One region of the Streptomyces liliifuscus genome, then DNA from elsewhere that is predicted to be linked to it. Evidence: riboswitches for the same ligand, from Rfam matches in the RefSeq annotation. Region 1 holds a riboswitch; each other region holds the start of a gene.
What was found. Region 1 has a riboswitch for cobalamin ahead of JEQ17_RS35730 (cobalamin biosynthesis protein). Riboswitches for the same ligand answer to the same signal wherever they lie in the genome.

Region 1 (2,253 bases):
TTCGGGCCTCGGCCGCAAGGGCGGCGTCGTCCGCTGGTCGACCGCGACCCGGATGTTCGTCGCCTGGGGCCTCACGCTCCCCGCCGCCGGACTGGTCGGCGCGGGCGCCGAGTTCCTCACCAAGCAGGGCACCTGGGGCATCGTCCTCACCGGCGCGCTGCTGATCGCGGGCTCGGCGGTCATCTGGACGCTCTCCCGCCGCCAGCCCGTCACCGTCGACAACGTGAACGATGTCGACGGCGAGCCCGCGGGCGTCGTGACCACCGCCATCGCCGCCGTCACCCCGCCGCCGGCGGGCACGGTCGCCGCGGCCGACGACCTCAAGACCACCATCCCGGGCCCGGACGCCACCGAGCCCGCCCGTACGGCCACGGTGTAAGGAACCCACAAGCATGAAGATCGACTGGGCAGCCCTCGGCTCCGTCTTCGGAGTCAGCCTCATCGTCACCGTCGCCCTCGTGGGCCTCTTCACCCTCGGCATCGTCGGCCTCTCCAAGCGCGAGTCGGCCTCCGCCCAGGGCGGCACCGCGAGCCTCGCGGTCACGGGCGCGTACGCCTGCTTCGCCGCGTGCGCGGCGGCGGTGGCGTACGGCATCTATCTGATCGTCGCCTGACGCGTACGGCACCTCCGTCACGCACGACTCCGCCCCGCCGACCCCCGGTCGGCGGGGCGGAGTCGTGTCCGTGTGTGGGCCTCAGCACACTCTCCCGTCGCAGGTCAACAGCAAGTTGACGGGTGTTCGTGGGCGTGGTGGACTGCCGGAGCCATGTACGGCGGCAGGAGAGGAAGCCGGTGCGAATCCGGCGCGGTCCCGCCACTGTTACCGGGGAATCGACACCCCGGGAGCCAGGAACTCTCGCCGCCGGTCTCGTCGAACCAGGGCGCGGACACCCTGAGTGAGGACAAATCGCCATGCGCGGCTGCCCAAGTGCCTTTCCAGCGACGGTTGTGCCCGACCTGACGGTCGGCTGAACCGATGCGTGCCGATCGCGTCTTCGCGTACGGCGCCGCCGCCGGCCTTCTCGGTGACCTGCTGCTCGGCGATCCCCGCCGGGGGCATCCGGTCGCCGCGTTCGGACGGGCCGCGGGTGCCGTGGAGCGGGTGCTGTGGCGGGACCACCGGGGGTGGGGCGCGCTGCACACCGCCGTCTGTGTGGGCGGTGCCACCGGACTCGCCGCGCTCGCCGGCCGTTGCGTGCGTGCCTCGCGTACCGGGTCCGTCGCGTTGACCGCCGCCGCCACCTGGTCCGTCGTCGGCGGGACTTCCCTCGGGCGGGAGGCCCGCGCCATCGGCGGGGCGCTGGCCGCCGGGGACATCGAGGTGGCCCGGGAGCGGCTGCCTCATCTGTGCGGGCGGGATCCACAGGCGCTGGACGCCGACGGGATCGCCCGGGCCGTCGTCGAGTCCGTCGCCGAGAACACCTCCGACGCCGTCGTGGGCGCCCTCATGTGGGGTGCCGCGGCCGGTGTGCCGGGGCTGGTCGGATTCCGTGCCGTGAACACGCTCGACGCGATGGTCGGGCACAGGTCACCCAAGTACCGGCGGTACGGCTGGGCTTCCGCGCGGCTCGACGATGTCGCGGGATGGCCGGGGGCACGGCTCACCGCCGTCCTCGCGACCGCCGCGGGAAGCGATCCGCGCGGGGCCGTACGCGCCTGGCGTGCGGATGCCGCCAAGCACCCGAGCCCCAACGCCGGGCCCGTCGAGGCCTCGTTCGCGGGGGCGCTCGGCGTGCGGCTGGGCGGGACGCTCTCGTACGCGGGACGGGTCGAGCAGCGGCCCGTCCTCAACGGTGAAGGACGGGCCGTGGAGGTCGAGGACATCGAGCGGGCCGTACGGCTCTCGCGGCGCGTGGGCTGGCTCGCGCTCGGCGTGAGTGTCGCCGGACGGCTGCTCGTCAACGGCCTTCGCGCGAAGGGGCGTACGTCATGAGCCGGGGAACGAGCGGGGGAACGGGTGGCGGGCTGCTCGTCGCCGGTACCACCTCCGACGCGGGCAAGAGTGTCGTGACGGCCGGGATCTGCCGGTGGCTGGTGCGGCAGGGCGTCAAGGTGGCGCCCTTCAAGGCGCAGAACATGTCGCTCAACTCGTTCGTCACGCGGGAGGGCGCCGAGATCGGGCGGGCGCAGGCCATGCAGGCGCAGGCCGCGCGCGTGGAGCCGACCGCGCTCATGAATCCCGTGCTGCTCAAGCCCGGCAGTGACCGGAGCAGCCAGGTCGTCCTGATGGGTAAACCTGTCGGGGAAATGAG
Region 2 (2,253 bases), 4.4 Mb from region 1:
TGCGGAAGTTCGTGTTCATGGGCGGCAACGCGCAGGTGCCGGGCAACATCACCCCGGTCGCCGAGTTCAACATGTGGGCGGACCCGGACGCCGCCGAGGTGGTGCTCTCCTCGGGCATCCCGTTCACCATGGTCGACCTGGACGCCTCGCACCGCTGGCTCTTCGGCCCCGCCGACCTCGCCGCGCTGGAGGCGGCGGGGGCGGGCGCGGCGCTCGCGGCCCGGCTGCTGCGGGTCTACATCGACTCCTACCGCCGCCACGGCGGAGGCGACTCCTGCCCGCTGCACGACCCGCTCGCCGTGGGCGTGTGCGCGGACGAGTCGTTCGTGACGCTCGCGGAGGGAGCCGTCGTCGTCGAGTGCGCCAGCGAACTCACCCGCGGCCAGACCGTGTTCGTCCCCTCGGCCGCCCAACGGAACTACTACACCGAGTCGCCCGCCCTGACCGCCCGCACCCGCCACATGGGCCGCGTGGCCCTCGGCCCGGGCCCACGCGACTTCACGAAGGACTTCGTCACGACCCTCCCGCAGTGGCCCGCCGTGGGCTGAGCCCGCCCCCCTCGGACGTCCCTGGCACCGACGCGACGTCGTCCCCGGCACCGGTGCGCGAGAAACTCGGCAGCCCTTTGTCGTACCCCTCGGGCACACTGCCAGGCATGACCATCGTGATCAGACGGGCGAGGCCCGAGGAGTACGAGGCTGTGGGCGAGATCACCGCGCAGGCCTATCTCGGCGACGGGCTCCTCGACTTCGGGGAGAGCGACGAGTATCTGGGCGAGCTGCGGGACGTGGCGAAGCGTGCCGCCGCGGCCGACGTACTGGTGGCCGTGGTGGGGACGGGCGCGGCCGAGCGGGTCGTCGGCGGCGTGACCTTCGTCCCGTCCGGCGGACCGATGGCCGACATCGCGCGCGAGGGCGAGGCCGAGATACGGATGCTGGCGGTCGCGAAGGAGGCCCGCGGGCACGGGGCGGGCGAGGCCCTCGTGCGCGCCTGCGTCGAGCGTGCCCGGGCCACGGACGGCTGTGTACGCGTCGTGCTGTCCACCCAGCGCACCATGCACAGCGCCCATCGCATCTACGGACGCCTCGGCTTCACCCGCGCCCCGGACCGCGACTGGAACCCGATCCCGGACCTCGACGACATCATGCTGCTCACCTACGAGTTGACACTCTGACACCCTCCGAAGCCGACACGACACAAGATGTGGGGGTGCTTCCCGAGCCCGGCACAAGATGTATGCTCATGCTCGCTGTCGCCGCAGGGGAATCCGGTGCGAATCCGGAACTGTCCCGCAACGGTGTACTTGTGCATGTCTGTCCCCTGAGGAGAGCCGTGCGCCTGGTCAGTCCGAGGACCTGTCGACAGCGTGCCCAGGCCACCCGGCCCGGGTGCCATGACGTCCGGGCCTCGCGGAGTGGGCCGGTGGACGCGGCGTACCGCTGCGCAGAGCGTGTACCCCCGTGTGCCCCGAACCCCTCTCCCCGCAGGCCCCGTGCCGAGCGAGGGAGAGCCCCACGTGACCATCGCGCCAGCCGATCCGGTCTCAGCGAAAGCGCCCCAGTACCAGCAGGACAGGGCCGAGGCCGACGGACCGGGAACCGTGTTGCTGCGGACCCTGACCGACCTCACCGCCGACCTTCCCGACGCCGATCCCGGCAAGGTCGCCGCCGCCGCGCTGCGCGGCCGGTCCTCCGTCGGGGCCGACGGGATCACCGCGGAGCTGCGCGAGCTGGCCACGGAGTCGGCCGCGGGCCTCATCTCCGAGGACCCCGTGTACTCGAAGCTGGCCGCCCGTCTGCTGACGATCGGCATCGCCGAGGAGGCCGCCTCGCAGGGGGTCAGGTCCTTCTCCGAGTCCGTCGCGGTCGGCCACCGCGAGGGCCTGATCGCCGACCGCACCGCCGAGTTCGTACGGACCCACGCGGCCCGTCTGGACGCGCTGATCGACCTCGAGGGCGACGACCGCTTCGGCTACTTCGGCCTGCGCACGCTGCACAGCCGGTATCTGCTGCGGCACCCGATCACGCGGTCCGTCATCGAGACTCCCCAGCACTTCATGCTGCGTGTCGCCGCCGGTCTCGCCGAGGACGACTCGGCCAGGTCCGTCGACGAAGTGGCCGCGCTGTACCGGCTGATGAGCCGCCTGGACTATCTGCCGTCCTCCCCCACGCTCTTCAACTCCGGTACGCGGCACCCCCAGATGTCGTCCTGCTACCTCCTCGACTCCCCGCTGGACGAGCTGGACTCCATCTA
Region 3 (2,253 bases), 1.8 Mb from region 1:
GGACCGGTTTGCCTGTGCGCAGGCCTGTACCGAGTGCGCACGGGTCTGTGCCCTGCGCGCGAGCCTCGCCGAACTCGACGGCCCCGACGACCAACAGGAGTTGCGGCGCAAGGGCATCCTGTGCGTGGAGGTCTGCGACGTGACCTGCCGCGCACTGGCCGAGCAGGTCACCCAGGCCGAGGCCGGGATGCGCGCCCAGGTGGAGTGGTGCCGTGCCGTCTGCCTGGAGACCGCCGAGGTCTTCGACCGGAGCCCCGGCGCCGAGAAGGGCGCCGAGGCCTGCCGCGGCTGCGCGAGTGCCTGCACGGAGTTCCTCGCCCTGCTGAGGTGAGGTTCCGTGGAACGCCACGCCCGAGGTGCCGCGTCTCGAAGAGCCCCGTTCGAAGAGTCACGTCCCGGGATGCCGAGTACCGAGGAGGTGTTCAGCCAGGCGTTCGCCGTGGCCTCACTCTCCGAGCGCCCTCCCGACCCGTACATTCCAGCGCCCGGCCCGCCCGCTGAACTCCGTCGCGACCAACGGCGGCACGTCGACGCGCCAGAACGCCGACTCCGGGGCCCCAAGTGCCAGCACCACCCCGGCCCGTACGATCTCCGGCTCGACGACGGCGATGACCCGGACGGAGCCGGGTCCTGGCCCCGCCCCCGGTCCCGACCCCGGCCCCGCCCCCGGCCCCGCCCCCGGTCTCGGCCCTGGTCCTGCACCCGAAGCCGAGCCTGAGCCGGACCCGGAGGAGCTGGATCCTGAGGCCCCGGATCCTGAAACCTCGGCGCTCGGATCCGTCACCGTCTCCAGCCACTTCGCCACGCGCTCGCACAGTCCGCTCACCGACTCGCCGCCGTGCGGGGCGGACGACGGGTCTGCCAGCCAGCGCCCCACGGCCTCCGGTTCGGCGGCGCTCACCTCGGCGAGGGTCGCCCCGCGCCAGCGGCCCACGTCCAGGCCGGCCAGGTCGGGGTCGGTGACGGCGAGGGTGCCGAGCCCGAGGGCCTCCGCCGTCTCCCGGCAGCGAACGGTGGGCGAGAGAAGGACCTGGTCGGCGGCCGGCAGCGAGCCCGCGGCGGCCTCGGCGAGCCGCAGCCCGGCCGGGTCGAGGGGACATCCGTCGTCGAAACGTGCCTCCCGCAACGCCGCGCTCATCGCTGGTGAGATCAACATCACTCGGCTGGTCATCGGCCCGTCCTCGCGTTCACCACGTGCTCAACACCCCTGTCCGTACCGGGAATTGGGGGCGTGACCAGGGCCCCGGCGCGCCCCCGGCATTCCGTGCGCCCTTGGCCGCGCCTCCGCTTCGCGGTACCTTCTCGTCGATATTGACGACGGTACGACGGAAGCCGGTGAGAATCCGGCACGGTCGCGCCACTGTAAGCCCCGTACAACCGCCTTCCACCAGGGGAGGCGGAGGTCGAGCAAGTCAGACCCGTGGCCGTCGTCCTGTGCACCACCGAGATGGGACGCGAGTTCCCCCAGGAGGTCCTGCCATGGCGCAGTCCGCCGTCGCCCAGCCGACCGCAACCACCCCCGACATACCCGCAAAGCTGCCGATCGGCGCGATCGCTCCCTGGGCGGTCTTCCTCGGCATCCTGATGCTCGTGCTGCTCTACTTCGTCGGCGCCGAACAGGGCGCCACCTCCCTGGTCTCGGGCGAAGGCGTGCACGAGTGGGTGCACGACGCCCGCCACCTGCTCGGCTTCCCCTGCCACTGACGGCGACACAGAACCGACAGGACAACCAATGAACTCCGTCACCGTCAGAAATCTCCTGGTGCGGGGCATGCTCGCGGGTCTTGCCGCGGGTGTGCTCGCCCTGGTCGTCGCCTACTTCCTGGGTGAACCTCGGGTGGACGAGGCCATCGCGTTCGAGGAGGCCCACGCCCATGAACACGGCGGCGAGGAACTCGTCAGCCGTGCGATGCAGTCCACCGGTGGTCTGTCCACCGGCGTGCTCGTCTACGGGGTCGCGTTCGGCGGCATAGCCGCCCTCGCGTACTGCTTCGCCCTCGGCAGGATCGGCCGCTTCGGGCCGCGCGCGAGCGCTCTGCTGCTGGCGGGCGCCGGTCTGGTCGCGGTCTACCTGGTGCCGTTCCTCAAGTACCCGGCGAACCCGCCCGCCGTCGGCGACCCCGACACCCTCAACCAGCGCACCGCGCTGTTCCTCCTGATGATCGTGCTCAGCGTGCTGCTGGCCGTCGCCGCGGTGATCCTCGGCAAGCGCCTCGCCCCGCGCCTGGGCAACTGGAACGCCACCCTCGCGGC

Region 2: it holds a riboswitch for cobalamin, as region 1 does, so the genes downstream of both, JEQ17_RS16390 (ribonucleoside-diphosphate reductase subunit alpha) here and JEQ17_RS35730 (cobalamin biosynthesis protein) in region 1, are expected to answer to the same signal.
Region 3: it holds a riboswitch for cobalamin, as region 1 does, so the genes downstream of both, JEQ17_RS44210 (CbtB domain-containing protein) here and JEQ17_RS35730 (cobalamin biosynthesis protein) in region 1, are expected to answer to the same signal.

The regions. Positions count from the first base shown of each region.
Region 1 is NZ_CP066831.1:8,288,915-8,291,167, reverse strand. Features, by position in the region: gene JEQ17_RS35740 (inorganic phosphate transporter) at 1-379, shown strand, start outside; gene JEQ17_RS35735 (hypothetical protein) at 393-614, shown strand; cobalamin riboswitch at 736-879, shown strand; gene JEQ17_RS35730 (cobalamin biosynthesis protein) at 978-1,934, shown strand; gene JEQ17_RS35725 (cobyric acid synthase) at 1,931-2,253, shown strand, end outside.
Region 2 is NZ_CP066831.1:3,890,684-3,892,936, forward strand. Features, by position in the region: gene JEQ17_RS16380 (nucleoside hydrolase) at 1-548, shown strand, start outside; gene JEQ17_RS16385 (GNAT family N-acetyltransferase) at 656-1,174, shown strand; cobalamin riboswitch at 1,237-1,377, shown strand; gene JEQ17_RS16390 (ribonucleoside-diphosphate reductase subunit alpha) at 1,517-2,253, shown strand, end outside.
Region 3 is NZ_CP066831.1:10,129,839-10,132,091, forward strand. Features, by position in the region: gene JEQ17_RS44195 (ferredoxin) at 1-331, shown strand, start outside; gene JEQ17_RS50285 (histidine phosphatase family protein) at 446-1,171, opposite strand; cobalamin riboswitch at 1,302-1,443, shown strand; gene JEQ17_RS44210 (CbtB domain-containing protein) at 1,480-1,704, shown strand; gene JEQ17_RS44215 (CbtA family protein) at 1,733-2,253, shown strand, end outside.